DNA from 4 places in the Nocardia puris genome. Region 1 is predicted to be linked to each of the others. Evidence: riboswitches for the same ligand, from Rfam matches in the RefSeq annotation. Region 1 holds a riboswitch; each other region holds the start of a gene.
What was found. Region 1 has a riboswitch for cobalamin ahead of OHB21_RS15275 (ABC transporter substrate-binding protein). Riboswitches for the same ligand answer to the same signal wherever they lie in the genome.
Positions count from the first base shown of each region.

Region 2: another riboswitch for cobalamin. It lies ahead of metE (5-methyltetrahydropteroyltriglutamate--homocysteine S-methyltransferase); the one in region 1 lies ahead of OHB21_RS15275 (ABC transporter substrate-binding protein).
Region 3: another riboswitch for cobalamin. It lies ahead of OHB21_RS24445 (FecCD family ABC transporter permease); the one in region 1 lies ahead of OHB21_RS15275 (ABC transporter substrate-binding protein).
Region 4: another riboswitch for cobalamin. It lies ahead of OHB21_RS16195 (ABC transporter substrate-binding protein); the one in region 1 lies ahead of OHB21_RS15275 (ABC transporter substrate-binding protein).

Region 1 is NZ_CP107943.1:3,345,040-3,352,866, forward strand. Features, by position in the region: gene greA (transcription elongation factor GreA) at 12-506, opposite strand; gene OHB21_RS15255 (DUF4307 domain-containing protein) at 872-1,315, opposite strand; gene mca (mycothiol conjugate amidase Mca) at 1,435-2,301, shown strand; gene OHB21_RS15265 (hypothetical protein) at 2,301-2,570, shown strand; gene OHB21_RS15270 (TIGR03086 family metal-binding protein) at 2,824-3,387, shown strand; cobalamin riboswitch at 3,425-3,612, shown strand; gene OHB21_RS15275 (ABC transporter substrate-binding protein) at 3,637-4,674, shown strand; gene OHB21_RS15280 (FecCD family ABC transporter permease) at 4,671-5,669, shown strand; gene OHB21_RS15285 (FecCD family ABC transporter permease) at 5,666-6,727, shown strand; gene OHB21_RS15290 (ABC transporter ATP-binding protein) at 6,724-7,512, shown strand; gene OHB21_RS15295 ((2Fe-2S) ferredoxin domain-containing protein) at 7,509-7,827, shown strand, end outside.
Region 2 is NZ_CP107943.1:7,670,199-7,678,025, reverse strand. Features, by position in the region: gene prpB (methylisocitrate lyase) at 1-352, shown strand, start outside; gene OHB21_RS35620 (bifunctional 2-methylcitrate synthase/citrate synthase) at 356-1,495, shown strand; gene OHB21_RS35615 (nuclear transport factor 2 family protein) at 1,592-1,969, shown strand; gene metE (5-methyltetrahydropteroyltriglutamate--homocysteine S-methyltransferase) at 2,290-4,557, opposite strand; cobalamin riboswitch at 4,726-4,870, opposite strand; gene OHB21_RS35605 (pyruvate carboxylase) at 5,157-7,827, shown strand, end outside.
Region 3 is NZ_CP107943.1:5,323,221-5,331,047, forward strand. Features, by position in the region: gene OHB21_RS24425 (helix-turn-helix domain-containing protein) at 1-403, shown strand, start outside; gene OHB21_RS24430 (dihydrofolate reductase family protein) at 470-1,051, shown strand; gene OHB21_RS24435 (ABC transporter substrate-binding protein) at 1,074-2,096, opposite strand; gene OHB21_RS24440 (ABC transporter ATP-binding protein) at 2,093-2,971, opposite strand; gene OHB21_RS24445 (FecCD family ABC transporter permease) at 3,422-4,453, opposite strand; adenosylcobalamin (AdoCbl) riboswitch at 4,496-4,581, opposite strand; gene OHB21_RS24450 (alpha/beta fold hydrolase) at 4,676-5,839, shown strand; gene OHB21_RS24455 (ABC transporter substrate-binding protein) at 5,906-6,991, shown strand; gene OHB21_RS24460 (ABC transporter permease) at 6,994-7,827, shown strand, end outside.
Region 4 is NZ_CP107943.1:3,533,177-3,541,003, reverse strand. Features, by position in the region: gene OHB21_RS16210 (helix-turn-helix transcriptional regulator) at 1-157, shown strand, start outside; gene OHB21_RS16205 (ATP-binding cassette domain-containing protein) at 226-2,877, opposite strand; gene OHB21_RS16200 (ABC transporter permease) at 2,907-3,881, opposite strand; gene OHB21_RS16195 (ABC transporter substrate-binding protein) at 3,892-5,478, opposite strand; cobalamin riboswitch at 5,517-5,644, opposite strand; gene OHB21_RS16190 (alpha/beta hydrolase) at 5,819-6,541, shown strand; gene OHB21_RS16185 (hypothetical protein) at 6,855-7,235, shown strand; gene OHB21_RS16180 (PPE domain-containing protein) at 7,228-7,827, shown strand, end outside.

The DNA.
Region 1 (7,827 bases):
GACCGAACCGGTCAGCTGTGGTACGGCTCCGCGCTGACCAGCGTGACCTTCATGGTGTTGCCGTTGGGCAGGGTGTACTCCCTGGTCTCGCCGACCTTCGCGTCGATGAGCGCGCCGCCGAGCGGGGAGTTCGGCGAGTAGGTCTCGAGATCGGAGTGGCCGAGGCCCTCCTCGCGGGTCGCGATGAGGAACGTCTCGGTATCGGACTCGTCGCCGTCGTAGTAGACCTTCACGACCGAGCCGGGCAGCGCGACGCCGGACTTGGTGGGCGCGACGCCGACCTTGGCGTTGTTCAGCAGCTCCTGCAGCTGGCGGATGCGCGCCTCCTGCTGGCCCTGCTCCTCGCGCGCGGCGTGGTATCCGCCGTTCTCCTTGAGATCGCCCTCTTCGCGGCGTTCGTTGATCTCGGCGGCGATGACCGGACGGTTGGCGATGAGCGCGTCGAGTTCGCTCTTGAGCCTGTCGTGCGATTCCTGGGTCAGCCAGGTCACATTCGTCTCGGTCATCTCGATCACTCCCTAGTAGTTGTTCCCGGCGCGAGCCGGGATTCCCTGATCACTGCCGCAGTACCCACCCGGAGGCGGGCATGCACCAGCCGACGGCTAGAGCGATCCTGGGGAAGTTCTACGAACCCCGACAGGCCCGGTTCCGGGTGAACCCGACCCCGGAACGCAGCAGCGCTGGCCGCCAATGCAGCAAACACGGCTCCGTGGCCCGGAACCGTGTGTGACGCCATTTTAGCATGAATCACAAACATGCAGGTCGGAGTTAATTTTCCGGACGTCGCCCGGCGTTTTCGCCCGTGGGGGCGGTGCCTGGGCGGGTGAAAACGCGGGGACGGTAGCCGGACATCGCGAATCCGGCGGCCGGATTACGGGGCGCGCAGGTACGCGGGCACCCTGTCACTGCACCCGTACACGCTGCCCGCGGCGGGCCTGCTCGACGCGCGGACCGTGGTGGTGAACTGGACAGTGCCGGAGTCCGACGCCTCGACCAGGACCTCGCGCCGGCCCACCTCGGCGCCATCGCGGTCCATCGCCCGCACGAAACACACCACGGGCTTGGCCGGATCGTCGCGGCTGACCTTCACGCGCACGCTCAGCGTGGAATCGTCGACGACGGTGTAGCCGAGCTGTTCGGCGTTGATCTCGTCGGGCCCGTACTTCTGAAATCCCAGGTAGGCGACGCCCACACCGGCCGCGAGCACACCGACACCGAGCGCGATGGCGAGTCCGCGGCGGCGGGCGGGCGGTGCGCTGCCGTACCGGTCGGCGTGTCGCGCGGCCGCGTCGCCGCCGGGCGCAGTATCGCTCATCTTCTCGCTCCCGGGGGTGGGTCGGAACAGAAAGTCGGTCGAATGGAACTATAGGGAACGAAGACCCGACACCCGCGACCGAGAGCGATGGTGAACGAGACGTGAGTGGCCTTCGCCTCATGGCGGTGCACGCCCACCCGGACGACGAATCCAGCAAGGGAGCCGCGACGACCGCACGGTACGCCGACGAGGGCCACGAGGTCCTGGTGGTGACGTTGACCGGCGGTGAGCGCGGCAGCATTCTCAACCCCGCGATGGACACCCCGGGCGTGCTCGAACGCATCGATGAGGTGCGCCGCGAGGAGATGGCGGCGGCGGCGCGCGCGCTGGGCGTGCGCCAGACCTGGCTCGGTTTCGTGGACTCGGGGCTGCCCGAGGGCGATCCGCTGCCCCCGCTGCCGGAGGGGTCGTTCGCGCTGGTGCCGCTCGAGGAGGCCACCGAGGCGCTGGTGCGCGTGGTGCGCGAGTTCAAACCACACGTCATCACCACCTACGACGAGACCGGCGGCTACCCGCACCCCGACCACATCCGCTGCCATCAGGTGTCGGTGGCCGCGTTCGACGCGGCGGGCGATCCGGAGGCGTTCCCCGAGGCCGGGGAGCCGTGGACGCCGCTCAAGCTCTACTACGACCACGGGTTCAGCATGAAGCGGCTCGAGGTGTTCGCCGCCGAGTACGAGCGCATGGGCGAGCCGTTCCCGCTGCAGGACTGGCTGGACCGGATCCGCTCGCACGCCGTGGAGCGCGGTGACGTGATGGCGCGGGTCACCACCCAGGTGGAGTGCGGCAAGTACTTCCCGCAGCGCGACGACGCCCTGCGCGCGCACGCCACCCAGATCGACCCGAACGGCGCGTTCTTCGCGATCCCGCTGGAGTTGCAGCAGCGGCTGTGGCCCACCGAGGAGTTCGAGCTGGCCAAGACCCGCGTGCGCACGGCCATCCCGGAGACCGATCTGTTCGCCGGTATCGAGGACGCGTCGCGGTGATGCTCGTTCTGCTCGCCCAGACCCCGAACACCCCGACCGGTCCCGAGTTCGGCAAGGCCTCGCCGCTGGGCCTGGCCATCGTGCTCGTCCTGCTCGTCGGCACCTTCCTGCTCGTGCGGTCGATGAACCGCCACCTGAAGAACCTGCCCGACACCTTCGAGCCGGAGCATCCGGAGCCGGATCAAGCGGCCGACGAAGGCACCGAGCCCGGCGCGGTGCCGCGCGAGAAGCCCGACGCACAAGCGGGCGGGAAGCCGCAGACCGGCTGAGCCGCCGGGCCGGCGCGGCAAGGGATCTGGACAGGCGGGCATGACTCCGCTCACATCGAGGACACCCTCGCGGACCGGTACGAACACCGACATCCAGGGTCGCGGTCCGCGTACCTCGCACCACGCGATACTTGCGGTGACACAATACTTTTCGTGTCGATTGGGGTGGACCACAACGGCGCGTTCCGTCATCCGGCGGTGGTCACTCGGTTGTGCTATCAATGCGGGAACTCCGCTCGACCGAAGGACCTCCATGGACACTCTCCTCGGCCAGATCGACCGCGCCCTCGACATGACCGGCACGATCGTCGCCGCCGTCGACGACGAGATGCTCGCCGCGCCGACGCCGTGCAGCGACTGGGATGTGCGCGCCGTGCTCAACCACACCGTGGGCGGTATGCACGCCCACGCGGCGGCGCTGTGCGGCATCGATCCGCGCGGGGCGCGCGGCGACGACTGGCTGGGCGGCGACGCGCTGGGCGCCTATTCGGCGGCCGCCGAGGTCGACCGGGCCGCCTGGCACCGGCCCGACGTCTCCGACGCCACCGTGCACCTGTCGCTCGGCCCGTTGCCCGGCCGCGCCGCGGCGCTCATCCACCTGGCCGAGGTGGTGGTCCACGGCGTCGATCTGGCCCTGGCCATCGACCGCCCCGACCTCGCCGACGACGGCCTGTGCGCCGAACTCCTCGCGGCCATGTACGCGGGCGGCGGCATCGAGGTCTTCCGCCGCCCCGGTATCTACGACGCCGAGGTCCCCATCGAGGATGACGCCCCCGCGCACCGCAAGCTGCTCGCCTACACCGGCCGCAAGTGGTGAGACGGCCGCTGGGTCACCCGGAGGTTCATTGCCCTTGGTAAGGTCCCGGGGCCGTGGTGTTCGGGAAACCGGTGTGGAACCGGTGCGGCCCTCGCCACTGTGATCGGGAGTGACATATCGACCCGGGCGCCCGCGCGTCCGGAGCCACTGGGGCCCGCCCTGGGAAGGTAGATACGCCGCGCACCACCCGTCAGCCAGGAGACCGGCCACGGCGCTACCCGCTCCACGAGGACCTGGAAGGCGGTCACGGTGACCCCATCTGTTTTCGCGCGCCCGCGTCTCGGCGCGCTCATCGTCGGCGCACTCGCGCTGGCCGGTTGTGCCGCACCACCCGAACCGGCCGCGGCGGGCGAGGCCGCCGCGACCCGGGTGAACTGCGGGATCGAGGTCGCCGTCGACGGCCCGCCGCAGCGGATCTACGCGGCGTATCAGCCGTCCATCGAGATCGCGCACGCGCTCGGCGTCACCGACCGGCTGGCCGGGACGGCGTTCCTGGACGCGGCGGTGCTGCCCGAGTACCAGGAGGCGCAGGCCCGCTCGGCCTACGTCGAGCGGCTGCCCAGCCGCGACGAATTGCTCGCGCAGAACCCGGATTTCGTGCTGTCCGGCTACAACGGGATGTTCGCCGAGTCGGCGCAGTCCAGCGTGGGCACCCGCGCGAGCCTGCACGGTCTCGGCGTGCGCACCTGGGTGCTGAGCCCGCTGTGCCCGAGCGCCGACGGCCTGGCCGACGAGGCCATCGACCCGGCCACCGTCCGCTTCGACAACGTCTACGCCGACCTGCGCGATCTCGGCGCGCTGTGGGGTGTGTCCGAGCGGGCCGAGCAGGTGGTGACCGATCTGAGCGCCCGCATCGACGCGGTGCGCGCGACCGTGGCGGGCGCCGAACGGCCCCGGGTGGCGGTCGTGACGCCCCGCGACGACGGCACCTACAGCATCGCGAGCGGCATCGACTTCGTCACCCAGCTCATCGAGGCCGCGGGCGGGGTGAACGTCTTCGAGGACCGCACCGAACGGCGCAATATCCAGATCGGCGCGGAGGAGCTGATCGCGCGCGACCCGGACATCATCCTGACCAGCCTGTGCTGCCAGGCGACCTATACGCGCGCCGACGCCCAGCCGCAGGCCGACAAGATCCTCACCGATCCCGCGTTCGCGAACCTGACGGCCGTGCGGGAGCGCGCGGTGCACCCGTTCCTGTTCGCCGACCGCGCCGCCGGGGTCCGCCTCGCGCACGCGACCGAACTGGTGGCGCGGCTGATCCACCCGGATCTGTTCGGCGGGTGAACCCGTCGTCTCGCGGCGTCGGCCTGCTGGTCGCCGGCGTCGGGCTCGCCGCCGCCTGCCTGGCGTCGGTGCTGGTCGGCAGGCACGCGCTCACCCCGGCGGCGGTGTTCTCGGCGTTCACCGATTTCCAGGGCACCGACACCGACCGGATCGTGCGCTACATCCGGGTGCCGCGCACCGTCGCCGGGCTGCTCGCCGGTGCCGCGCTCGCGCTGGCGGGTGCCGTGATGCAGGGGCTGACCCGCAATCCGCTGGCCGGTCCCGGTCTGCTCGGCATCAACGCGGGCGCGTCGCTGGCCATCGTCGCGGCCATCGGCGGGCTGGGGATGACGGCGCCGGCCGGGCTGGTCTGGTTCGCGTTCCTCGGCGCGGCCGTTGCCGCCGTGTTCGTCTACACGCTCGGTTCGCTGGGGCTGGGCGGCGCGACGCCGGTGAAGCTGGTCCTCGCGGGGGCCGCGTTCACGGCGCTGTGCGGGTCGGTCACCACGGCCGTCACCCTGCTGGACCGCAACGTCTTCGACGACTTCCGGTTCTGGGTGGTCGGGTCGCTGAGCCGGGCCGACACCGAGACCATGGCGGCGACGGCGCCGTTCGTCGCGGTGGGCGCGGTGCTGGCCGTGGCGCTGGCGCGGGCGCTGAACGCCCTCGCCATCGGCGACGATATGGCGCGCACACTGGGCGCCCGGCTCGCCACGGTGCGCGCGGCCGGTGCGGTGAGCGTGGTGCTGCTGGCCGGGTCGGCGGTGGCGATCGCCGGGCCGATCGGGTTCGTCGGGCTGGTCGTTCCGCACGTCGCGCGGGCCTTCGCCGGGCAGGACTACCGGTGGGTGCTGGCCTGGTGCGCCGTCCTCGGACCGGCGCTGCTCCTGCTGGCCGATGTGCTCGGGCGCGTCGTCGCGCCGCCGCAGGAGATCCAGGCCGGGATCGTCACCGCGCTCGCCGGGTCGCCGTTCTTCCTCTACCTCGTGCGCAACCGGAAGGTGTCGACGCTGTGAGGGCGCAGGGAGTGCTGCCCGCGGGCACGGTGTTGCTGAGTTCGCCCGGGCGCCGGGTCGTGGTGCGGGTGCACACCAGGTCGGTGCTGGTCACCGTGCTGCTCGCGGCGGCCGCGCTGGGTGTGGCGCTGTGGTCGATGACCGTCGGGCACTATCCGCTCGGCGCGGGCGACGTGGTGCGGGTGCTCGGCGGAGGCGGCACGCTCATCGAATACGACGTGGTCTACGCCGACCGGTTGCCCCGCGTGCTCACCGGGCTGTGCACCGGCGCGGCATTCGGTATCTCGGGGGCGATCCTCCAGCGGATCGCGTCGAATCCCCTGGTCAGTCCCGAGATCATCGGGATCAACGCGGGTGCCTCGCTCGGCGCGCTCGCGGTGAGCACCGTGCTCGGCGTCGCCGGGGTGGCGATGGTCGGGGGCGCGCTGGCCGGCGCGGTCGTGGCGATGGCGCTGGTGGTCGCGGTGGCGACGAAGGACGGTCTGCACGGGTACCGGCTCGTGCTGGTCGGGGTCGGGGTGACGGCCATGCTCACCTCGGCGATCTCGTTCCTGCTCACCAGGGCCGATTCCTACCAGGCGCACACGGCGGCGATGTGGCTCACCGGCAGCCTGGCCAACCGCGACTGGACCCACGTCTGGTTCGCCGCCGCGGCGGTGGGCGCGGTGGTGCCGCCGCTGGTGGTCTTCGCCCGCACGCTGCCGCTGCTGGAACTGGGCGACGATCTCGCCGCGGCCCTGGCCGGGCGGCGCGGCGCGCATCGCGTGACCTCGACGGTGCTGGCCGCCGTCGCGGCGAGCCTGGCCACCGCCGCGGCCGGGCCGATCGCCTTCGTCGCGCTGGTCGCGCCGCAGATCGTGCGCCGGTTGCTCGCCGAACGCGGTGCCGGGCTTGCTCCGGCGGCCGCGGCGGGCGCGTTGCTCGTGACGGCGGCCGATCTCGCGGCCCGGCGGCTGTTTCCCGCCGAGCTCCCCGTCGGGGTCGTCACCGCGATCCTCGGCGCGCCGGTGCTCGTCTATCTCCTTGCCCGCGCTACTCGAATCGGACACGCAGGATGACCGCACATCTCACGACCGCGGGCCTCGGCCTCGCCTACGGCGACAGCCGCGTCGTCACGGACGCCACCGTGGATTTCCCCGCCGGGCAGCTCACCGTCATCGTCGGACGCAACGGCTGCGGCAAGTCGACCCTGCTGCGCGGCTTGGCGCGGCTGGTGCGTCCGGCCGCGGGCGCGGTGCTGCTCGACGGCGCCGACATCGCGGACACCCCGGCGCGCACGCTGGCGCGCCGCCTCGGCATGTTGCCCCAGCAGCCGCAGGCGCCCGACGGGATCAGCGTCGCCGAACTCGTCGGACGCGGCCGCTACCCGCATCAGCGCTGGTTCCGGCAGTGGTCCGCCGCTGACGACGCCGCGGTGCGCCGCGCCCTCGAACTCACCGACGCCCTCGACCTCGCCGACCGCCCCGTCGACCTGCTCTCCGGCGGGCAGAAGCAGCGGGTATGGATCGCGCTGGCCATCGCGCAGGACCCGGAAGTGATGCTGCTCGACGAGCCGACCACCTTCCTGGACCTGGCCCATCAGCTCGACGTGCTGGAGGTGCTGCGAAACCTGTTGCCGCGCACCATCATCGCAGTGCTGCACGACCTGAACCTGGCCGCCCGCTACGCCGACCACCTGGTCGTGATGAAGGACGGCGGGATCGTCGCGAGCGGCGCGCCCGCGGCCGTCGTGCGGCCCGACCTGGTGGCCGAGGTGTTCGGGCTCGACTGCCTGGTCATCGACGATCCGGCCACCGGGACCCCGCTGGTGGTCCCCGCCGCGCGGGCGGTGCGGGCGCGATGAACCGCCGCTACGTCCTGGTCGCGCGGCCCACGCCCTCGGGTGTCGACCTCGCCGCCGTCGAGAAGCTGGCCGCCGAGTGCGGCATCGGCTACGCCCTGCTCGATCAGGGTGAGCCGACCATCCGGACCGTGCTGGACGAGGCGGTCGCGGCGGGGGAGCCGGTCACCCTGATCCCCTTGGCCGTGCCGCGCGACCGGTACCTGGAGACCTGGATCGCGCGGGCGGTGGCGAACTGGAAGGAGGTCCGCGGGGTTGATGACGAGGTGCGGATCGCCGAAAGTCTCGACGCGGCCGCCGGATTCGCCGACGTGGTGC
Region 2 (7,827 bases), 3.7 Mb from region 1:
CGGCGCGGACATGATCTTCACCGAGGCGCTGGCCGATGCCTCGGAGTTCGCGAAATTCCGTGCCGCCGTGGACATTCCACTGCTCGCCAATATGACCGAGTTCGGCAAGTCGGAGCTGATCTCGGCCGGGGAGCTGGAGAACCTGGGCTTCAACGCGGTGATCTACCCGGTCACCACGCTGCGGTTGGCGATGTTCGCGGTGGAGCAGGGCCTGGCCGAGATCGCCGCCACCGGAACGCAATCCGGCCTGCTGGACCGGATGCAGCACCGCAAGCGACTGTACGAACTGCTGGATTACCAGCGCTACAACGACTTCGACTCCGGAATATTCAACTTCACGCTGAGCGAGTGAATCATGACCGAGATCAAGAAGGGCCTGGCCGGCGTGGTGGTGGACACCACCGCCGTCTCCAAGGTGGTGCCCGAGACCAATTCGCTGACCTATCGCGGCTACGCGGTGCAGGATCTGGCGCGGCACTGCAGCTTCGAGGAGGTCGCCTACCTGCTCTGGTACGGCGAACTGCCCGATGTGGCGCAGCTGGAACTGTTCTGCCGGCGTGAGCGCGCGCAGCGGCGCATCGACCGCTCGGTGCTCTCGCTGATCGAGAAGATGCCCGACACCTGCCACCCGATGGACGTGGTGCGCACGGTGGTGAGCTACCTCGGCGCGGAGGATCCGGTGCCGGATACCGACGGCGTCGCCGCGCCGAAAGACCTGCTGGCCAAGGCACTTCGGCTGCTCGCGGTGCTGCCGACGGTGGTGGCGGCCGATATGCGGCGCCGCCGCGGGCTCGACCCGATCGCCCCGCACTCGCACCTCGGCTTCGCCGAGAACTTCCTGAACATGTGCTTCGGGGAGGTGCCCGACCAGCGCCTGGTGAAGGCGTTCGAGACGTCGCTGGTGCTCTACGCCGAGCACAGCTTCAACGCCTCGACCTTCGCGGCGCGCGTGGTGACCTCGACGCGCTCGGACCTCTACAGCGCGATCACCGCCGCCATCGGCGCGCTCAAGGGCCCGCTGCACGGCGGCGCGAACGAGGCCGTCATGCACATGATGCTCGAGATCGGCGACCCCGATCTGGCGGCGCAATGGCTGAAGGACAAGCTCGCCGCCAAGCAGAAGGTGATGGGCTTCGGCCACCGCGTGTACAAGAAGGGCGACTCGCGGGTGCCGACCATGAAAGCCGCACTCGACGACGTGGCCGAGGTCACCGGCGGGCAGCGGTGGCTGACGATGTACGACGAGCTGGCCGCGACCATGGAAGCCGCCACCGGGATCCTGCCGAACCTGGACTTCCCGGCGGGCCCGGCGTACTACCTGATGGGCTTCGACATCCCGATGTTCACGCCCATCTTCGTGATCAGCCGCATCACCGGCTGGACGGCGCACATCGCCGAGCAGTCGGCCGACAACGCGCTGATCCGGCCGCTGTCGGAGTACTCGGGCGCACCGCAGCGGGAACTGCTCGTGGCGGGCGGCGCGGCGCTGCGCTGAGCGACTGGGCCGCCCGGCGGACCGAAACCTTGTTCAACCAAGCAATTGTTTGGTTGAATCGGGCGGTCCGCAACCCCGGCCCCGAGGGAGTGACCCATGTCCGGTCCCGACGCACTCGTGCGCGCCATGTGCCGCAGCTGGTCCGACCCCGATCCCGACCGGATCGCCGCGTTCTTCGCCGAAGACGCCGTCTACCACAACATTCCGATGGAGCCGATCGCCGGACGCGCCGCGATCCGCGATTTCATCGCCGGCTTCCTCACCACCTTCGACGCCATCGACTTCGAGATCCACCACCAGGTGGTGGCGGGCGAGATCGTCATGAACGAGCGCACCGACACGCTGCGCGGCAACGGCCGCGACACCCCGCTGCCCGTGATGGGCGTGTTCGAGGTGCGCGACGGCGAGATCGCGGCCTGGCGTGACTACTTCGACATGGCGGCGATCAACCGCGCGTTCGGCCTGTCCGGCTGAGTCCGAGGCGGGCGGATCACGCCTCCCCGTGAAATCCGTTGTGTTCCTGGGGAACTCAGGGGCACTCCCGCACGTCCGAATAGACGAGCGGTGTTCACGGAGGAACGAGGAAAGGTGCCCGATGGACAGGCCGAACTGCTGGGCGGCGTACCGGCGGGGTGTCCGCCCACGCCGGACGCGCGTGCCCGGCCCGCGCCCGGTGTGCGAGAGCTACCCGCGGCGCAAGTGGCACGAACGCCCGGAGTGGCACCGGTGAACCGGGCCGCACGGATGTGTCCGTGCGGCCCGTCACCGGACAGCGGACGACCGGCGCGACCGGCCTACGGGCGCGCCGCCCGCGCCGCCTCGACCAGGTTCGCCAGCGAGGCCTCCACCTCGGCCTGCCCGCGAGTCTTCAGCCCGCAGTCCGGGTTCACCCAGAGCCGTTCGGCGGGAACGGCTTTCAGCGCGGCCCGCAGCGACACGGTGATCTCCTCGACGCTGGGCACGCGCGGGGAGTGGATGTCGTAGACACCCGGGCCCACGCCCAGATCGAAGCCCGCGGCGTTCAGGTCGTCGAGCACCTCCATGTGCGAGCGGGCCGCCTCGATGGAGGTGACGTCGGCGTCCAGGCCCGCGATCGCGTCGATGACCTCGCCGAACTCCGAGTAGCACAGGTGGGTGTGGATCTGGGTGGCATCGGACACGCCCGAAGTGGCCAGGCGGAACGACTCCACCGACCAGTCCAGGTACGCGGGCTGATCCGCCGCGCGCAGCGGCAGCAGCTCGCGCAGGGCGGGCTCGTCCACCTGGATGATCCGGATGCCCGCCGACTGCAGGTCCACCGTCTCGTCCCGGATGGCCAGCGCCACCTGACGCGCCGACTCGCCCAGCGGCTGGTCGTCGCGCACGAACGACCACGCCAGGATGGTGACCGGACCGGTCAGCATGCCCTTGACCGGCTTGTCGGTGAGCGACTGGGCGTAGGTGATCCAGTCCACCGTCATCGGCGCGCGGCGCGCGACGTCGCCGAACAGGATCGGCGGGCGCACGCAGCGGGTGCCGTAGGACTGCACCCAGCCGTTCTCGGTGGCCGCGAAGCCGTCGAGCTGCTCGGCGAAGTACTGCACCATGTCGTTGCGCTCCGGCTCGCCGTGCACCAGCACGTCCAGGCCCAGCTTCTCCTGCAGCGCCACCACGTCGGCGATCTCCGAGCGCATCCTCGCGGTGTACTCGGCCTCGTCGATCTCGCCCTTGCGCAGCGCGGCGCGAGCCAGGCGGATCGCCGAGGTCTGCGGGTAGGAGCCGATGGTGGTGGTCGGCAGCGGCGGCAGGTTCAGGCGGGCCTGCTGCACCGCGCGCCGCTCGTCGGCCGGGGCGCGACGCGCGGCGTCGGGGCCGAGCGCGGCCAGGCGGGCGCGAACCTGCGCGTCCGCCAGGCGCGGGTCCTCGGTGCGCGAGGTCGCCGCCGCACGGGCCGCGGCCAGCTCGTCGGCGATCGCCTCGGTGCCCTGGTGCAGACCGGTGGCCAGCACTCGCACCTCGGCGACCTTCTCCGCGCCGAACGCCAGCCAGGCCCGCAGCCGCGCGTCCAGGCCGGTCTCCGGCTCCAGCGAATAGGGCACGTGCAGCAGCGAGCAGGAGCTCGACACCGCGACGCCGCCCGCGCTGCCCAGCAGGGTGCCCAGCGTGGTGAGCGCGTCGTCGAGGTTCGCCCGCCACACGTTGCGGCCGTCCACCACGCCCGCGACCAGCAACTTGCCCGCCAGCGCGGGCAGCGAGGCCACCGCGGACAGCTCGATCGGCGCGGTGAAGTCGAGCGCGATGCCCTCCACATCGGTGCCGGCCAGCGCGGCCAGGGCCGGGCCGGGGTCGCCGAAGTAGGTGGCGACCAGCACGGCCGGGCGGTCCTCGCCCGCCGTCAGCTCGGTGTAAGTGGAGCGCACCAGGGCGATCTCATCGTCGGTGAGGTCGGTGACCAGCGACGGCTCATCGATCTGCACCCACTCCGCACCGGCGGCCGCCAGCTTGCGCAGCAGCTCGCGATAGAGCGGGACCAGCTCGCCGAGTCGATCCAGTGCCGCGCCTTCGGTGGCCTTGGCCAGCTTCAGGAAGGTGATCGGGCCCACCACCACGGGCCGCGCGGGCACGCCGAACCCCCGCGCCTCGGCCAGCTCGTCGATCAGCTTCTCCGGGTGCAGCGAGAACACGGTGTCGGGACCGATCTCGGGCACCAGGTAGTGGTAGTTGGTGTCGAACCACTTGGTCATCTCCAGCGGTTCCACCGAATCGTTGCCGCGCGCGGCCGCGAAGTAGCGGTCCAGCGGATCGGCGATGCCCGCCACCCGCTCGGGCAGCGCGCCCAGCAGCACGGCGGTGTCGAGCACCTGGTCGTAGTAGGAGAAGGTGCCCACCGGGATCGAGTCGAGCCCGGCCGCGGTGAGCTCGGCGTACTGCGCCTCGCGCAGATCGGCCGCCACCCGGTGCAGCGCCACGGCGTCGATGCGCCCGGCCCAGTAGGACTCGGTGGCGCGCTTCAGCTCGCGCCGCGGCCCCACCCGGGGCAGGCCGAGAACCGTTGCGGTGAAAGGAGTCTGGGAAACAGTCACGGTTGTGCTCCAGTGCCTAGGTCGTGAGCCATCGCCATGCGGGCGGCGTCGACCAGCGGACCTCGCGGGCAGCCGTGTGCAACGGAGCCCGGATGTCGTCACTGGTGGTCCGCGCGCCCAATCCACGAGGCGGTGGCCGCCGGATACGGCGTATCCGGCACAACTGGCAGGTCTTCGGACTCGCGGGCACCGGCGCGGGGGCTCCCGGCCGACCTACTGACCGTCGCTTCCCGGACTCGCGCCCAGTGCTCGATGACGGTGTTCGTTCCTGCATACCGCTGCGGGACAGTCCCGGATTCCCACCGGGTTCCCTCTCACTCGCGCCCGGCTGGCCGGGGCGGGCTTCGACTCCGGCGCGCGACGTAGGGGCTCCATCTCGTCGGCGCACTGGAGAACCAGCTGCGTCGTCCAGCATAAAAGACGCCGCGGTTATTCCGTGCGGGTACCCGTCGCGGGCGCGCACCGCGGTCGCGGGCGGGCGGTGAGATGTGACGGCCGGATGAACGCAACTTCGCACCGTTGCTATGTCTGGTTGTGAAGATCGCTGCGAAGGGTAGTTCCATGTAGGAGCCGATTCCGGGGGCAGGTACGTTGGACCGATGTTCTCGAAAGTCTTGGTTGCCAATCGTGGCGAGATCGCCATCCGCGCCTTCCGCGCGGCCTACGAACTCGGCATCGGGACGGTCGCCGTCTTCCCGTACGAGGACCGCAACTCGGTCCACCGGCTGAAGGCCGCGGAGTCCTACCAGATCGGCGAGGTCGGCCACCCCGTCCGCGCCTATCTCTCCATCGAGGCGATCATCGACGCGGCCAAGACCGCGGGCGCCGACGCCGTCTACCCCGGTTACGGATTCCTTTCCGAGAACCCCGATCTGGCGGCCGCCTGCGCGCGCGCCGGCATCACCTTCATCGGCCCCTCGGCGGAGGTCCTCGAACTCGCGGGCAACAAGGCGCGCGCCATCGAGGCCGCCCGCGCGGCCGGTCTGCCCGTGCTGAAGTCCAGTGCGCCCTCGGCCGACGTGGACGAACTGCTCGCCGCCGCAGCCGAACTCGACTACCCGATCTTCGTCAAGGCGGTCGCGGGCGGCGGCGGGCGCGGCATGCGCCGGGTGGCCGCGCCCGAGCAGTTGCGCGAATCCATCGAGGCCGCCTCGCGCGAGGCCGAGTCCGCGTTCGGCGACCCGACCGTGTTCCTCGAACAGGCCGTGGTGAATCCGCGCCACATCGAGGTGCAGATCCTGGCCGACCAGCACGGCAACGTGATGCACCTGTTCGAGCGGGACTGTTCGGTGCAGCGCCGCCACCAGAAGGTGATCGAGCTGGCGCCCGCGCCGAACCTGGATCCCGCGCTGCGCGAACGTATCTGCGCCGACGCGGTGGCCTTCGCCCGCCAGATCGGCTACAGCTGCGCGGGCACCGTGGAGTTCCTGCTCGACGAGCGCGGCAACCACGTCTTCATCGAGATGAACCCCCGCATCCAGGTCGAGCACACGGTCACCGAGGAGATCACCGACGTCGACCTGGTGCAGTCGCAGCTGCGCATCGCGGCGGGGGAGACCCTGGCCGACCTCGGCCTGAGCCAGGACAGCGTGTCGATCCGCGGCGCGGCCCTGCAATGCCGCATCACCACCGAGGACCCGGCCAACGGGTTCCGCCCCGACACCGGCCGCATCACCGCCTACCGCACGCCGGGCGGCGCGGGCATCCGCCTGGACGGCGGCGCGAACCTGGGCGCCGAGATCGGGGCCTACTTCGACTCCATGCTGGTCAAGCTCACCTGCCGCGGCCGCGATCTGCCCGCGGCGGCGGCGCGCGCGGCGCGGGCGCTGGCCGAGTTCCGCATCCGCGGCGTCACCACGAACATCGGCTTCCTCCAAGCGGTGCTCGAGGATCCCGATTTCAAGGCCGGCCGGGTCACCACCTCGTTCATCGACGAGCGCCCGCAGCTGCTCACCCTGCGCGGCTCCGCCGACCGCGGCACCAAGATCCTGACCTACCTGGCCGACGTCACCGTCAACAAGCCGCACGGCGAGCGGCCCACCACCGTCTACCCGCACGACAAGCTGCCCGCCATCGACCTGAGCGCCCCGCCGCCCGACGGCTCCCGCCAGCGCCTGCTGCGCCTGGGGCCGGAGGGCTTCGCGAAGGCGCTGCGCGAGCAGAAGGCGGTGGGCGTCACCGACACCACCTTCCGCGACGCGCACCAGTCGCTGCTGGCCACCCGCGTGCGCACCACGGGCCTGCTCGGCGTCGCCGGGCACGTCGCGCGGCTCACCCCGGAGCTGCTGTCGATCGAGGCGTGGGGCGGCGCGACTTACGATGTGGCGCTGCGCTTCCTGCACGAGGACCCGTGGGAGCGGCTGGCCGCGCTGCGTGAGGCGATCCCCAACATCTGCCTCCAGATGCTGTTGCGCGGGCGCAACACCGTCGGCTACACGCCCTACCCGGAGGCGGTGACCCGCGCGTTCGTGTCCGAGGCGACGGCCACCGGCATCGACATCTTCCGCATCTTCGACGCGCTCAACAACGTCGACCAGATGCGCCCGGCCATCGACGCCGTGCGCGAAACCGGCACGGCCGTGGCCGAAGTCGCGATGAGCTACACCGGCGACCTGTCGAACCCGAACGAGACGCTCTACACGCTCGACTACTACCTGAAGCTGGCCGAGCAGATCGTCGACGCGGGCGCCCACGTGCTCGCCATCAAGGACATGGCGGGCCTGCTGCGCGCGCCCGCCGCGGCCACCCTGGTCACCGCGCTGCGCAGCAACTTCGACCTGCCGGTGCACGTGCACACCCACGACACCCCGGGCGGTCAGCTGGCCACTTACCTCGCCGCCTGGCAGGCCGGCGCCGACGCGGTGGACGGCGCCAGCGCCGCGATGGCGGGCACCACGAGTCAGCCCGCGCTCTCGGCGATCGTGGCGGCGGCCGCGCACAGCGAGTACGACACGGGGCTGAACCTCCAGAACGTGTGCGACCTCGAGCCGTACTGGGAAGCGCTGCGAAAGGTGTACGCGCCCTTCGAATCCGGGCTGCCCGCCCCCACCGGGCGCGTGTACACCCACGAGATCCCCGGCGGTCAGCTGTCGAATCTGCGCCAGCAGGCCATCGCGCTGGGCCTCGGCGACCGCTTCGAGGAGGTCGAGGCGAAGTACGCCGCCGCCGACCGCCTGCTCGGCCGCCTGGTGAAGGTGACGCCGTCGTCGAAGGTCGTCGGCGATCTGGCCCTGGCGCTGGTCGGCACCGGCGTCGACATCGAGGACTTCG
Region 3 (7,827 bases), 2.0 Mb from region 1:
GATGCGGCGGCTGCGCGAGACCCCGGGCATGGGGCTGGTCCAGTACACGAGCAACGTCATCGTCGCGACCAATGGGGCGGTGGCGATCGGCGACCTGAGCGAGGCGGCCGGAGTCAGCAGCACCCATCTGGCCCAGCGGTTCAAGGAACTCGTCGGCGTCACGCCGAAGCGACTGGCCCGCGCGCAGCGCTTCACCACCACCGTGCTCGCGATCGATTTCGCCGGACCGATCGACTGGGGCGAGATCGCCGTCGGCGCGGGCTACTTCGACCAAGCTCACTTCGGCCACGAGTTCCGGGCGTTCACCGGTCTCACGCCGACCCGGTACGCCGAGGTCCGGCGGCGGTTCCTGCGCGAACACCCCGGCCACGTCCTCGACAGCTGGCCGCTGCCCGCCGATTGATTTCTTACAAGAGCGACGGATCACGACACGCTAATTTGAGGGCACCCCGAAGCAGAGGAGAGCCCCGTGGGCAAGGTGGTCATGTACAGCTCGGTGTCGGTGGACGGCTTCATCGCCGACGAGAACGACCAGCCCGGACCGCTGTTCGACTGGCTGGCCAGCGGTGACGTGCCGTTGGACGAGAGCGGCACGGTGAAAGTCTCGCAGACGTCCTACGACTACACCCGGCAGTACTGGGACCGGATCGGAGCGACCATCGCAGGCCGCCACGTCTTCGACATGACGGACGGCTGGGACGGGAAGCCCCCGGGCGGGATCGACCACGTGGTCGTCGTGACGCATCGGCCGCCGCCCGAGGGCTGGGACCCCGAGGCGCCGTTTCACTTCGTCGAGGGCATCGAGGCGGCCGTGGCCACAGCGCAGGAACTGGCGGGCGAGCGCCTGGTTGAGGTCGCGGCCGGTGACGTCGGGGGCCAGGCGCTCGCCGCGGGTCTGGTCGACGAAGTGCGAATGGACGTCGTTCCCGTCGTGTTCGGGTCCGGCAAGCGCTACTTCGGGTCGGTCGACGCGCAGCACTTGCTGGAGGATCCCGACGTGGTGATTCAGGGCAACCGGGTGCTTCACCTGCGCTATCGGGTGCGCCGTTGATCGACCTCGACGCCGACCACTCTCAGCGGAGCGCGTCGTCGAAACGGGGCGTGATGTCGGACGGCGGCACCAGGTTCCACGCTTCGAGCTGTTTGCGGATCTGCTCGGCGGCGTCGATGTTCAACGGGCCGCTGGTCCACAGCGCGTAGGGCAGGTTGAGGAAGCGGCCCTCGACCACGGCGGGGAGCTGGTTGATGCCGGGCTTGGCGCGCAGCAGGTTCACCTTCTCCTCGAAGGTCTGCGGCGGGTAGTCCACGAACATGATGGCGTCCGGGTTCGAGGCGGCCAGGCGCTCCCAGGACACGCGGGTCCAGGTGTCCTCGACGTCGCCGAGCACGTTGCGCGCACCGGCCGCCTCCAGGATCGCCTGCGGCGCACCGAATTTACCGCTCGAATACACGGTGTCGCTGGCGCTGTCGAACAGGAAGACCTCCGGGGCGCGTTCGGGGCGCGGGGCCGCGGTGAGGGCGGCGAGGCGGGCGTCGAGGTCGGTGGTGAGTTCGGTCGCGCGGTCCTCGCGGCCCGTGATGGCGCCGAGGTTGGTGAGGTCGGTACGCAGCGCCGTCCACGGTTCCACGATGCCGCGCGCGTGCTCGCCCGACCGGCAGCTCTCGGTGAGGACGTACGCGGCGACGCCGTCCTTGCGCAGGGAATCCGGGGTGAGGTTCTTGGCCTCGTCGTAGCCGTAGCTCCAGCCCGCGACCATCACGTCGGGGCGCTGCGCCAGCACGGTCTCCCGCGAGGGATATTCGGGCGCAACGGAATTCAGGCCGTCCACCACGTCGCCGTAGTGCCTGCGCAACGTATCCGCGTCGCGCTGGATGCTGGACACCGCCGTCACCTGGTCCTGCGCCCCGAGCGCGAGCACCATCGAGATCAGGTTGCCGTCGTTGACGAACATCCGCTGCGCGGGCGCGGGGAACGACACCTCCGCATCGCAGTTGCGCACGGTGAGGTCGCCGGCCGCGGGCGGCTGGGAGGTGCCGCACCCGGCGAGGGTGACGGCCAGCGCGGTCGCGGCCAGCGCTCGATTGCGGATCTTCATGAGGTCGCCTCTCGTGGGGTGATCAACAGATGGTCTTCGCCGGTGTCGGGATGGCGCACGCGGGTCGCGCGCACTCCGAACACCTCGCCGACGATCTCGGGCCGCAACGCGACCTCCGGTGGTGTGAGCGGGAGTGCGGAGCCGTTGTGCAGCACCAGGATTCGATCGCAGTACCGGTCGGCGAGCGCGAGTTCGTGCAGCGCCGTCACCACGGTGCGGTTCAGGGTGCGGGCCAGCGACAGCAGTTCCAGGCGGTGCGTGATGTCGAGGTGGTTGGTGGGTTCGTCCAGCATCAGCACCGGCGTGTCCTGGATGAGCGCCCGCGCCAGCAGCACGCGCTGACGCTCGCCGCCGGAGAGTTTGTGCACCGGCCTGCCCGCGAATCCCGCCAGGTCGACCGCCGCCAGCGCCGCGTCGATGACGTGCTGTTCGCGCGGCCCGCCGACACCCCACGGCGGCAGGTAGGGTGTGCGCCCGAGTGCGACCACCTCACCGGCGAGCAGATCGGCGGGCGGCCGCTCGCCCTGCGCCACCAACGCCACGGTCCTGGCCCGCGCCCGAGCCGAAACATCGTGCACGGCAACACCATCCACGGTCACACGCCCGGCCTTCGGTCTGCGCACTCCGGCCAGGACGTGCACCAACGTGGTCTTCCCGCTGCCGTTCGGCCCGACGATCCCCACGACCTCTCCGGGGCCGATCTGGAACTCCGCGCCCCGCACCACTTCTCGGCGCCCCACCGCACACGTCAAACCCTCGGCCACGATCGCGGCCCCACCCTGCTCCCGCCGCCCGAACCCGGACGTGTCGCCGTGCGCCCGCGTTACCCCGGCGCCCAGGACTTCGACCGGTTCGTGGCGCTGAACCTCACTCATCGCCGGCCGCCCGTGGTCCGCTCGGCATCTCGTGCCGGATTCGAGATGGCGCCCCGGTTGCCGCCGCGCGGGTATGCCCATCGCCCGACCGATTGGTACGTCGGGCACGGGTCGGACCTACCGCACCCGCCTGATGCTCGGCGGAGCGGCATTCAGGACCCGTTGCCTCGGTGGCGATTTCGCCGAATCCCGGAGTCTGATGGCTGGCGTGAGGACCCTCGGGCCGACGGCGCGAACCCGGGCTGTGCCCGGTGCCGTTGCCGGAGATCGGAGCCAGACCCGAAGTACCGCTGAGCCATACAACGGAACGATGGCCGCGAGCGAAGTCGGGCCATGGTGGGCTGAGCCTGCCGCCGACACCCCGGCACGCATGGTTCAGCCGAGGTCGCTGGGCTACACGCTGATCGACGGGTAGTGCAACGCCGAATCCCGGAGCTCGGTGAACGCCCCTCATGCGTCACCGAACCGGTAGCGGCGGCGGCCGAGGAGGAGCAGGAATGTCGGGGCGCCGATGAGGCCGGTGAGGACGCCGACGGGGATCTCGGTGGGCGGGACCAGGACTCGGGTGGCGACGTCGGCGACGACCAGGAACAGGGCGCCGCACAGGGCGCAGACGGGCAGGAGCGTGCGGTGGCGCGGGCCGACGAGCAGGCGGGCGGCGTGCGGGACGACCAGGCCGACGAACCCGATCCCGCCCGACACCGCGACCAGCACCCCCACCAGCACCGCAAGCAGTACGAACAACGCGATCCGCAACTGTTTCACCGGCACGCCCACGGAGGTGGCCGTGTCCGCTCCCAACGTGAGTGCGTCCAGCCAGCCCGCCGCCGCGACCAGCGCAGCCCCGCACAGCAGTACCACCGTCAACGGCAGGCCGAGGGTCGCCCAGTCCGCACCGGCGAGACTGCCGAGCAACCAGAACAGCACCGACTGCGCGGCGGCGGGATCGGCGCTGCGGAACACGAGGTAGCTGCTCAGCGCCGCGAACGCCGAGCCGAGCACGGTCCCGGTGAGCACCAGCCGCAGCGGCGTGAGACCGCCCTGCGCGATCGCGATGAAGAACACGAGCCCGGCCGCCATCGACGCACCCGCCAGCGCGCCGCCGGTGAGCGCCCACACACCCGCGCCGGCGAACAGCCCGGAGGTGATGACGGCCGCCGCGCCGACCCCGGCCCCGGACGACACGCCGAGCAGGAACGGATCGGCGAGCGGATTGCGCACCAGCGTCTGCATGGCGGCCCCGGCCAGCGCGAGTCCGGCGCCCACGATCGCGGCCAGCAACGTTCTGGGCACCCGCAGCTGCCACACGATGGTGTCCAGGCTCAGATCCACCGGCGCCACGCCCGTGAGCCGGTGGCGCAGGACCTCCACCACCGACGACACCGGCAGTGTCTCCGCGCCGAAACCGGTGGCCGCCACCATCGCCACGACCAGCAGTGTCCCGAGCACGGGGACGGCGATCGAGGTCCGCACGCGGATCATCGGCGGTGCTCCACAGGCAAGTCGCGGCCCTTCCAGAGAAGTCCGGCGGGGGAGGTCTGACTTTCGCCGCGAGGCGATCACAGTGGCGCGACCGTTCCGGATTCTCACCGGATTCCCGCACCCGCCGGGGATTGATCAGCAAACTCTACCGTTCGGCCCGCGCCGCCCCGACGGCCGGTCGGCGACGTGGCGAGGGTGCGCGTCCGTCGTTACCGTGAAGAGATGTCGCCGAGGGACGAACGGCATCCGTCCACCGTCAGCGACTGGGATGACGAGCGGCGCAAGGCCCGGCTCCGCGAGACCCGGTTCGGGTTCCGGTGGGAGGGGTGGCGTCGCACCCGGCTGACGCTGTCGCGGGTCGCCGCGCTGCTGATCCTGGCCCTCACGGTCGCCGCCCAGTACTGGGTGTACGACGTGATGCCCGAACGGGCGCGGCTCGCGCTGACCGAGCCGGCGCTGCTGCCCGTCGCGCCGCCCGCCGAGGATTCGGGCTGGGACACCGCGGTGGTCGACATGGTGGGCCTGGGCAACTTGAACGCCGCCGACACCGCCGCCGCGCTGCCCTCGCTCAACCGGATCGGCGTGGTGTGGGCGATCCGCTACGACAACGAAGGCATCGACAGCCGCGTGATCGCGGACCTCATCGTGCGCGCCGCCCAGATGTCGGGGGTGCGCAATATCGTGCTGGCCGGGCACAGCATGGGCGGGGTGATCGCGCTCGAGGTCGCCGAGCACATCCACCGCGGCAGCGACCGGCGGCTGGTGGCGGTGCTGCTCGACTGCACGCCCATGGATCTGAACGCGGTGCGCCCGGAGAGCCGCGGCCGGGGCGAGGACATGCTGCGCTGGATGGGCTGGCTGCCGGGCGCGCGGGAGAGCCGCACGATGCGCTTCGCCGTCGAAACCTACGCTCGCCGTGATCGTTTCATCGACCGGACCGGTCCGGTGCCCGGGATCGCGGCCGGTGAGCTGGGCGAGGTGTTCGACGAGGTGCTGACGGAGAAGATCCTCTCGCACAACGCCGCGAGCAACGGGCTGATCCATTCGCAGTTCCTGGCCATCGTCGGCGGCGGCGCGGTGGACAATCTGCGCGCCCTGTCCGAGCCTGTCGACGGAAAGCCGCGCCCCGCAATCGTTTTCCTGCGGCCGCGGGTCGGCTCGCACGACGGCGTGGTCGACGTGGACTACTCGCACCGGGTGTTGCTCGAACAGGTCGGCGGGCCCGACGGCAGTCTGCTGGTGGCCTATCCGCGCGGCACGGGCCACGCGAATCCGCGCCAGGCTCCGCAGGGCTACAACGAGGTGATCGAGGCGCAGGTGCTGCCGTTCGTGCAGCGCTATCTGGACCGGGCCCGCGACGTCCACTACACCGCGTCACCTCGGTGAGTGTCTTTCGAATCACGCTAACGCTAACGGTTTCAGCGGCTCCCGGGCCCTGCTTCAATTCGCGTCATGTTTCGACCGAGTACGTTCCTTCCCGGCCTCCGTGGCCGCACCACCGCCGCTCTGCTCGCCGTGGCGACGGCCGCGACCCTCGGACTGACCGGCTGCGCGAAGGACGACGCTCCGGTCGCCGCCTCCGACGCCCCGCTCACCTCCACCGTGCCCGCGGGCACCAAACTCGTGATCGCCGACCAGTCCGAGCGGTTGCAGCAGGCGCTGCGCGCCTCCGGTGAACTGGACAAGCTGCCGTTCGAGGTGGAATTCGCCAACTTCGTCGGCGGCCCCGCGATTCTCGAGGCGTTCCGCGCCGGCGCGGCGGATGTGGCGCCCGTCGGTGATGTGCCGCCGATCCACGCGCTGGCCGCGGGCCAGGACGTGCCGATCATCGCCGCCTATCGCACCGCCACCAACGCGCTGAAACTCGCGGTGGCGCCGGGACAGTCGATCACGACGCTGGCGGAGCTGAAGGGCAAGAAGATCGCCTACGCCGAGGGCACCGCCCAGCAGGCGGCGGTGCTGCGGGCGCTGGACAAGGCGGGCCTGGAAACCGGTGACGTGGAACTGGTCCGGTTGCAGCTGGCCGAGTTCCCCGACGCGATCCGCACCGCCCAGGTGGACGTGGCCCCGCTGATCGAGCCGAACGTCACCCGGTTCCTGCGCACCCCGGGCGCCTCGCTCATCCCCGATTCCGAGACCGAGGGCATCTACCCGGGCCTGGCCTATCTCTACGCGCGCCGCGAGGCGACCAACGATCCCGCCAAGTCGGCGGCGCTGGCCGTGCTGGTCGGCGCGTATGTGCGGGCCTACCAGTGGGTCAACACCCACCCGCAGGAGTGGGCGCAGCAGTACTACGTGGACAACCAGAAGGTCGGCCCCGAGGACGCGACCCGCATCATCGAGTCCCTGGGCGCCTACACCTTTCCGAACTTGAACGAGGATCTGATCGCCCAGCAGCAGTCCACCATCGACGCGATCGACGCCGCGGGCGAACTGCCCAGGAAGGTCAGCGCTTCCGACGGTTTCGACCTGCGCTTCGCCCCGTTCATCGAGCAAGCGGTCGCCGAATCCGGCGCCGCCACCGACCCCAAGGAATAGCGATGGCGACCATCGAGGCCGGGGTGCTCGGCCGCCGCGTCGGCGGCGCGGCGAGCAGCAACCCCGCGGAATTGCAGGCGCGGGGCAAGGTTTCGCGCCGCAGGCTCGGTCCGGGCAAGGCGATCCCGTTCGGATTCGCGCTCGGCCCGGCGCTGCTGATCCTGGCGTGGGTGCTCGGTTCGGCGACCGGGTCGCTGGATCCGGAGACGTTGCCCGCGCCGTGGACGGTGGCGCAGACGGCCGGCGATCTCATCGCCGACGGCCGGTTGCAGTCCAACCTGCTCACCTCGGTGCAGCGCGCCGGGATCGGCCTGGTGCTGGGCGTCGGCATCGGTGTGGTGCTCGCGCTGCTGGCGGGGCTGAGCCGGTGGGGCGAGGCGCTGCTGGACGGGCCGGTGCAGATCAAGCGCGCGGTGCCGACGCTGGCGCTGATCCCGCTGTTCATCGTGTGGTTCGGCATCGGCGAGGAGATGAAGCTCGTCGTCATCACCACCAGTGTGCTGGTGCCCGTCTACATCAACACCCACGCCTATCTGCGCAGCGTGGACGCCCGGTACGTGGAACTGGCCGAGACCGTGAAGCTTTCGCGGTGGCAGTTCATCCGGCGCATCGCGCTGCCGGGTTCGCTGCCCGGGTTCTTCATCGGATTGCGCCTGGCCGTGACGATTTCGTGGCTGGCCCTGGTGGTGGTGGAGCAGGTGAACGCCACCAGCGGCATCGGGTACCTGATGACGCAGGCGCGCACCTACGGCCAGATCGACGTGATCGTCGTCGGTTTGGTGATCTACGGATTGCTCGGCCTGTTCGGCGATGTCGCGGTGCGGGCGTTGGAGAGG
Region 4 (7,827 bases), 190 kb from region 1:
GACCGGCGAGGGCGACGACGCGCCGGAGTGGTTGGCGCACCGGCTGATCCGGCTCGGCGTGGACTTCGAGGTGCACGAGCCGAGGGAGTTGATCGAGGAGTTGCGTGTGGTGCGGGAGCGGTTGGAGCGAGCGTTGGGTGCGAGGCGGGCGGAGTAGCAGGGGGCCGGACGGTGGCCGGCACCCCTCCGACCCGGGACACGGCGAGCTCGGGGGTGCGGGGATCTCTACCCCACCGGGTGGAGGCGGCCGCCGTCCAACGTGAGGGTGCGGTCGGCGAGGCGGGCGACGACCTCGGGCTGGTGGCTGATGAGGATCATGGCCAGGCCGGTGCCGCGCAGATCGTCCAGGAGGTCGAGAACCGCCGCGCGGGAGCGGATGTCGAGCGAGGCCGTGATCTCGTCGCAGATGAGGACGCCGGGGCGAGCGGCCAAGGCACGGGCGACGGCGACCCGCTGCTGCTGTCCGCCGGACAGGCGGCCGGGGCGGCGGTCCAGGAGTGCCTCGTCCAGGTGCAGCGAGGCGAACAGGCGACGGGCCTCCCGCTGGGCGGACTCGTGGTCCAGGCCGTGCAGCAGGCGCAGGGTGCGCCGCACCTGCGCGCCGACCGGATAGACCGGATTCAGCGACGTGGCCGGATTCTGGAAGACCAGCTGAATCGCCCTGCGCTGCGCGATAGTTCGCCGATCCACGCTCGCAGGGACCCGCCCGCCCTCGAACTCCACGTGCCCGGCGTTGGGTGCGTGCAAGCCCGCCAACGCCCGCGCCACCGTCGTCTTCCCGACACCCGACCGCCCGACGATCGCCAGGCACTCCCCTTCCGCCACAGCGAAATCCACGTTATCGAGCACGCGCGTCCACCGTCCGTGGGCGACGGACAGGCCGGTCACCCGCAGGACCGGCGCGCCGGGTTCGCGGGCGGCAACACCGCCGGTCGGGACCGATTCCACGCCGGGACCACCACCGCCCCTGTTCGATTCGGCGTCGGAAGCGCCGCCCGCCCGTCCCGGCACCACGCCCTTGGCGCCACTCGCTCCGCCCGGCGCCCGGCTCGAAGTGCCTCCTGCCCAGATCAATTCGCCGCCCAGCGCCCCCTCCGACAGGCCAGGATCGCCATCGGAAACATCGGCCGTCCCGCATGGTTCACCAGCAGATGCGCCGTGCGGTGTGACCGGCCCGTCGTCGGAAACGGCATCCGCCCTGCCCGGCTGATCGGCTGCCGCGATGGTTGTGCCGGTGTCCTCGGTCGCGTCATCACCACGAGAAGGGGGCGGGGCGCCGGTCGTATCGCATTGCCGGGTGCCGGGCGTCAGCGCGTTTCCGACGGGCGGACGCACGGCCAGGTGCACCGGGCCGCTTTCGCCGGGCTCCGCATCCGAACCAGGTGTCGGGCCGAAGGAGACGAGCTTGCCCTGATCGAACTCCGCTACGTCGTCGACGACCGGGGCGAGGCCGGCGAGGTCGTGGGTGACGATGAGAAAGGTTGCGGTGGTGGAGTTCTTGATGTCGGTGAGGGTGGCGACCAGGTCCGCGCGGGTGCGGGGATCGAGGCCGGTGGTGGGTTCGTCGAGGACGATGAGCGCGGGGTTGCCGGTGAGCGCCATGGCGAGCAGGACGCGTTGCTGCTGGCCGCCGGAGAGTTCGTGCGGGTAGCGGCGGCGGAATTCGGGGGTGCCGGGCAGGCCGACGCGTTCGAGGGCCGCGGCGACGACGCTCGCGCCGGCGCGGCGATCGTGCAGGCGGGCGATCTCGCGCAGCGACGTGCCGATCCGCAGCGCGGGATTCAATCCGGCCGCCGGATCCTGCGGCACATAGCCGACGGTGCGCAACCCCTCCGTCACCGGGGTCGTGATCACGCCCGTGGCGCGCAGGCCGCGCGGCAGGGCGCCGAGCACCGCCGAGGCGAAGGTCGTCTTCCCCGCGCCGGAGGGTCCGACGACCGCCAGACTGCGGCCGCGCGCCACCGACAGCGAAACCCCTTCCAGCACGGCGCGACCGTGCCGGTCGTGGACGTCGAGATCGGAAACAGCAAGTCCCGCATCGGGATCGGAGGCTAGGCGTGCCAGGCGCGAAGGTGGCGGGACGTGTCCGCCCAGCAGCCCGTCGACCAGCAGGTTCACCGACACCACCAGCACCATCACCAGCGCGGCGGGCGCGAGCACCGACCACGGCTGCACGACGAACCCCGGCCGGTTCTCGGTGATCATGAGCGCCCAGTCCGCCGAGGGCGGCCGCAGGCCGAGGCCGAGGAATCCGCTCACCGCGACCATCGAGATGGTGCCGGACACGCGAATTCCCGCGTCCGCCAACACGACCGAACGCAGGTTCGGCAGCACCTCCACCACGGCGACGCGCCACCACGGTTCGCCACGGGCGCGCGCCGCCTCCACGTAACCGCTGCCCGCGATCTCGAGCACGGCGGTGCGGACGATGCGGATGATCCAGGGTGAGGCGGCCAGCGTCGTCGTCACCACGATCGCCGCCGGACCGGGCCCCATGGCGGTGGCGATCACCGCGAGCAGCAGGAACCACGGCACCACCACCAGCGCGTCGACCGGGCGCGACACCCACGGATCGGCGCGGCGCCGCAGACCGGCGAGCAGCCCGAGCGCCAGGCCGAGTCCGTAGGCCGCCATCAGCGCGGCGGCGGTGATCGCGACCAGCGACAGCCCGCCGTGCAGCAGGCGCGAGAACACGTCGCGCCCGACGACATCCGTGCCCAGCGGGAACTGCCCGGACGGCTCCGTGAACGGCCTGCCGACCGGCGACGTGGCCGGATGCGGCGCGAGCAACGGGCCGAGCACCACCACGGCGAGCACCGCGAGCAGCAGCGTCGCGGGCACCACCACACGCAGTCGTACTTTCGAACCCCTTTGCACAGCAATACTTTCCACCGACCGCCCGGCACTCATGCCGCACCCCCGAGCACTTCCCGCCGGGCACGCGGGCTCACCGCCAGCGTCGCCAGATCCGCGAGCAGGTACACGGCGAGTCCGAGCGCCGCCATCAGCACCGCGGCCGACTGCACGAACGGGAAGTCCCGCGCGGCGATCGCGCGCAAGAGTTCCTGGGAGAGACCGGGATAGGCGAACAGCGTCTCCACCACCGCCACGCCGCCGATCAACCCCACGATCGATCCGGCGACCGGATGGATCGAGGCCGACACGGCGTTGGGCGCGACATGCCGGGCCAGCAGGCGCCATCCGCCCACCCCGTTCGACCGCACGGCCGTGATGTAGGGGCTCGCCATCACATCGGCGGTCTGCGCGCGCACCACCCGCACCGGGTGCGGCGCCAGCCCGATCAGCAGGCACAGCACCGGCAGCACCAGGATCTCCGGCCGCTCCCACGGACTCGTCCCGGTCGGCAACAGCGACACCGCGGGCAGCAGATGCAACGTCAGCGACACCGTCGCCACCAGGATCACCCCGGAGACGAAGGAGGGCAACGACTCCGCGACGAGGGCGAGCGAACTCACCGCGCGGTCGGTGCGCGATCCGGCACGCGAGCCCGCCAGCAGCCCGAGCGCGAGCGCGAGCGGGATCAGCAGCGCGGCCGTGATCGCCGCCAGCACCACGGAATTGCCGAGGCGGCCGAGCAGCACCTCGCGCACCGGCCGCCCCGACAGCAGCGAATCGCCGAGGTCGCCGCGCACGAAATCGCCGGTCCACTCCGCGAATCGGACCGGCGCGGGCCGGTCGAGCCCGAGTTCGGCGCGTTTGGCCGCGAGCTGTTCGGCCGTCGGCTGACCGCCGCCGTGGCGGCTCAACGCCACGGCGGCGGCATCGGAATCCAGCAGCTCGAACAGGCCGAACACCACCAGCGCGACCGCGAACAGCACCGCGATCGCGCCGCCGACGCGGCGCAGCAGATAGCGGATCACCGCGAGACCGCTACTCCGCCAACCAGGTGGTGGTGAAGTTCGCCCAGTCGTCGGTGCCCGGCACGCCGTCGCGCACGCCCTGCACGCGGACGTGCGCGACATCGGGACGCTTGGCGAAGCTGTGCAGGATGTAGCCGCCCTCGTTCCAGAGTTCTTCCTGGAGTTCGAAATACAGCTGCCTGCGGCGCTCCTGGTTCATCTCCGCGCGGGCGGCCGCGAACGTGGCGTCCCACGCCGGGCGGCGCCAGCCGGAGTCGTTGCTGGGCGAATCGCTGGTCATCGTCTGGCCGTAGAAGTAGTCCAGACTGTAGTTCCACCAACCGATGTGGGAGAGCGGCGCTGTGCCCACCACCTCGGTGAAATAGGTGTCGGCAGGCACGGTTTCGAGCCGGATGGTGATGCCCGCGGCCTTGGCGTGCTCGGCGAACAGCGTCGCGGACTCGACCATGCCGGGGATCGCGTCGGCCGTCGGCAGCGTGACGGTCAGGTTCTCCCGCCCCGCCTCCCGCAGCAACTGGCGCGCCCGCTCCGGATCGTAAGTCCGTTGCGGCAGTTGGTCGTTGTAGAACGGCGCGCCCTTGCCGTAGATGTCGTTGCCGACCTCGCCGAAGCCGTAGTACACCGCCTCGACCATGGCCTCGCGGTCCACAGCCAGCCGCATCGCCTGGCGCACCCGCACGTCGTCGAAGGGCGCCACGTCCACCCGCATCTGGAAGGCGCCCATCAGGCCCGCGGGCGGGGTGACGACCTGCGCGTTCGGATCGTTCGCCAGCGTGTGCGCCTGCAGGTAGGACATCTCGTGCGCGGTGTCGGCCGCACCGGAGAGGAAGGCGTTCATGCGCGCTTCGGTCTCGGCGATCTGGATGATCTCCACCTCGTCCAGGTGGACCGGGCCGTCCCAGTACTTCTCGTTGCGGCGCAACAGGGTCCGGTCACCCGGCGACCAGTTCGCCAGCGCGAACGGCCCCGTGCCGACGGGCAGCGTGTTCCGGTCGAACACCGTGGTGCCGTCCTTGATCACGTAGCAGTACCACCCGGCCAGCACCGAACCGAAGTCCGCGATCGGCGTCTTCATCGCCACCACCACGCCGAGGTCGCCGTCGGCGCGGGTGCGCGACATGTCGACCACGGCCAGGTCGCCGGAGGAGGGCCGCGCCGGGTCGAGCATCCGCTCGAAGCTCCACAGCACATCGCGCGCGGTGAGCGGGCTGCCGTCGCTGAACACCACGCCGGGGCGCAGGGTGATGCGCCATTCGCTGCCGTCGGCGTTGGGTTCGAGCGCGCTGGCCAGGCGAAAGCGCAGGGTGAGGTCGTTGTTGTAGGCGACGAGTTTGTCCCATACGTTCTTGCTCACCGCACCGCCCGCGGAGCTGCCCGCCAGGTGCGGGTCCAGCACGTCCACGCTGGCGGCGCGTCCGGCGATCGCGGCGCGCAACCGGCCGCCCGCGCGCGGTGGACCGCCCTGGGGCCCGGTGCCGCCGTCACCGCAGCCGGTGAGCGTGAGCGCGCCGGTCGCGAGCAGCCCCAGTGCGCCCGCGCTGCGCAGCAGCATCTCCCGGCGGCCGAGTGTCCGCCGGTGTCGTATCGAGTTGTCCATCGCCATCCTCGTGGAGTCGTCCCGGTGCCGGCCGACGCAGGTGTCCTGGCTCCCGGATCGACGCTCCCCACCGGCCTTCCAACCCGGGCAGGTCGTGGCCGTACTGCGGCGGTTCGCTCCTCGGTGACAGTTGCGGGACAGCCCCGGATTCGCACCGGTGTTCCCTGCGTCGAGGCCAGACCCTACCGCCCCGAGAAGCGGGCGCGGGCGGGCTCGTCGGTGAACGGCCCGGTCAGGGGTCAGCTGGGGCACGAACGGCGAATCGGCGGAAAAGTGTAGCCGGTGGCCGTGCAGGGCGGTGAACTCCACTGAGTCGCAGAAGTTTTGGCACTATCGGTACATGTTCTACTTCGACGGCGCGCGCGGCCGGATGCACTATCGGCGGTGGCCGGTCGACAACGCGGTGGCCACGGCGGCACTCCTGCCGGGGCTCGGTCAGCACAGCGGGCACTACCACCGATTCGCCCGGAGTCTGGGGGCGGCGGGCATCCGGCTGTGGGCCCTGGACACCTTCGGGCACGGGCTCAGCGAGGGCGATCCCCTGCACCCGGGCACGCTGGCCGAACTGGTGGCCGACGCGACCGCGTTCCTGGACCGGGTGCGTGCCGAAGCGGCGGGCCCGCTGGTGCTGATGGGGCATTCGCTCGGCGCCGTCACGGCGCTCGGGACGCTCGGCGCCGCCGTCCCCGACATCAGCGCGGGCACCGATCTGAACACCGTCGAGGCCAGCTATCCGCTCACGCCGAGCGTGCCGCACGAGGCGTTGGCGGGGCTCGTGCTGTCCGGCGTGCCGCGCCGGGCGCTCGGCGGCGGACGCCCCGATGCGCCGGGTACACCGCTGCCGTCGACGCTGCCGATCCTGGCGGTGCACGGCACCGACGACCGCCGCGCGCCGGTGGAGGCGATGCGCGAATGGGCCGGGCGGCACCCGTGGGCGCGCTGGCACGAATACGCCGACACGGGCCACGACGTGCTGCACGAACCCCGCTACGCCGAGGTGACGGCCGATGTCGTCGCCTGGCTGCTGGAGCGGGCGCACAGCGCGGCGGCAGCTTCGCGCTAGTCCGTGACACACTTCACAAATCCGGCCGAGCCCGCCGGCGCCACGATCGGGCGGGCCTGGGTTCCCCGCGTGTCGACTTCCCCGGCCGTTGGTGTTTTACGACAAAGGCGACATCGGTGGGGGACAACGCGCCCGGGTACCTGCTTAAAATTGCGGGGACCATCGGCCCCCGGGGAGTGACCGGCCGGGCCGGTGCGCGCGGCGACGGTGTGCTCGCGCGCGGTGGAGCAGGCGCCGCCGTGGGGTCGGCGCGGCGCGGGAGAACCGAGTACGGCCGCGGGGCACGCGGCACGATGAGGAAGGGGGACGGTCGATGCGGCCACAGGTCACGAACCTGAATCAGGCTGTCGACGAGGGCAGGCTCTGGATCGACGGTGTACTCGTCGCGGACGGCGCGCACGAACGGTGCGCGCGCCGCTACGAACAGCTGGCCGATCAGGTGGAGGCCCAGATCCACGGGCTCACGGCCGCCACCTCACTGCCGGGGTTCGGCGGATTCGCCTCCGGTGACGCGCTGCGCGCCGGCTTCGAGGGCAAGGCGGGCGAGGCGATCACCCGGCTGCGGGCCTACGCCGACTCCGCGCGCGAGCTCGCGGCGACCTTCCGCGCCGCCGCGGCCGCCTACAGCGCGGCCGACGACGGGCTGGCCGCGGCCGTCGCCGAGGTGGACGCGGCGGGGGTGGCCCATGCCTGATCTGCCCCGCACCGATCCGGCGTACGCGCCGACCGTCGAGGTGTTCGACCACCTCCAGCAGCGCGAGATCCATCAGAAGGTGCAACTGCTCGACCCGGTCGCGCTGCACGCGGGCAGCCAGGCGTGGCAGGGCTCGGCGACCGGGCTCACCGACGCGGTGGCGCAGGCGCACACCGAGATCCGCGCGCTCATCGCCGACGGCTGGCGGGGCGGTGCGGCGGGCGCGGCCGCCGACGCGGTCCGCGATTTCGAACAGCACGGCCAGCGGTTGGCCGATGTGTTCGCCGCCGTCGCCCAGCGGCTCGGCCAGGCGGGCGACGCGGCCGAGGCGCTGCGCGCCGCCATCGGCGTCGGCGAGCAGACCGAGGCGGATCTGTCCTCGGCACTGCTGGATCCGACCCAGGCCACCGCCATCGTCGCCACACAGAAGGCCGCCGAGCACGACCGGCAGGATGTGGTGCAGGCGATGGACAGCATCTACACCAACGTGTTCCTCGGCGCGGGCACCGGCGTGCCCGCCTTCCCCGACGCCCCCGCGGGCATCGGCACCCCGGGTTCGGGCGAGCCCGCACCGGGCATCCAGATCACCACC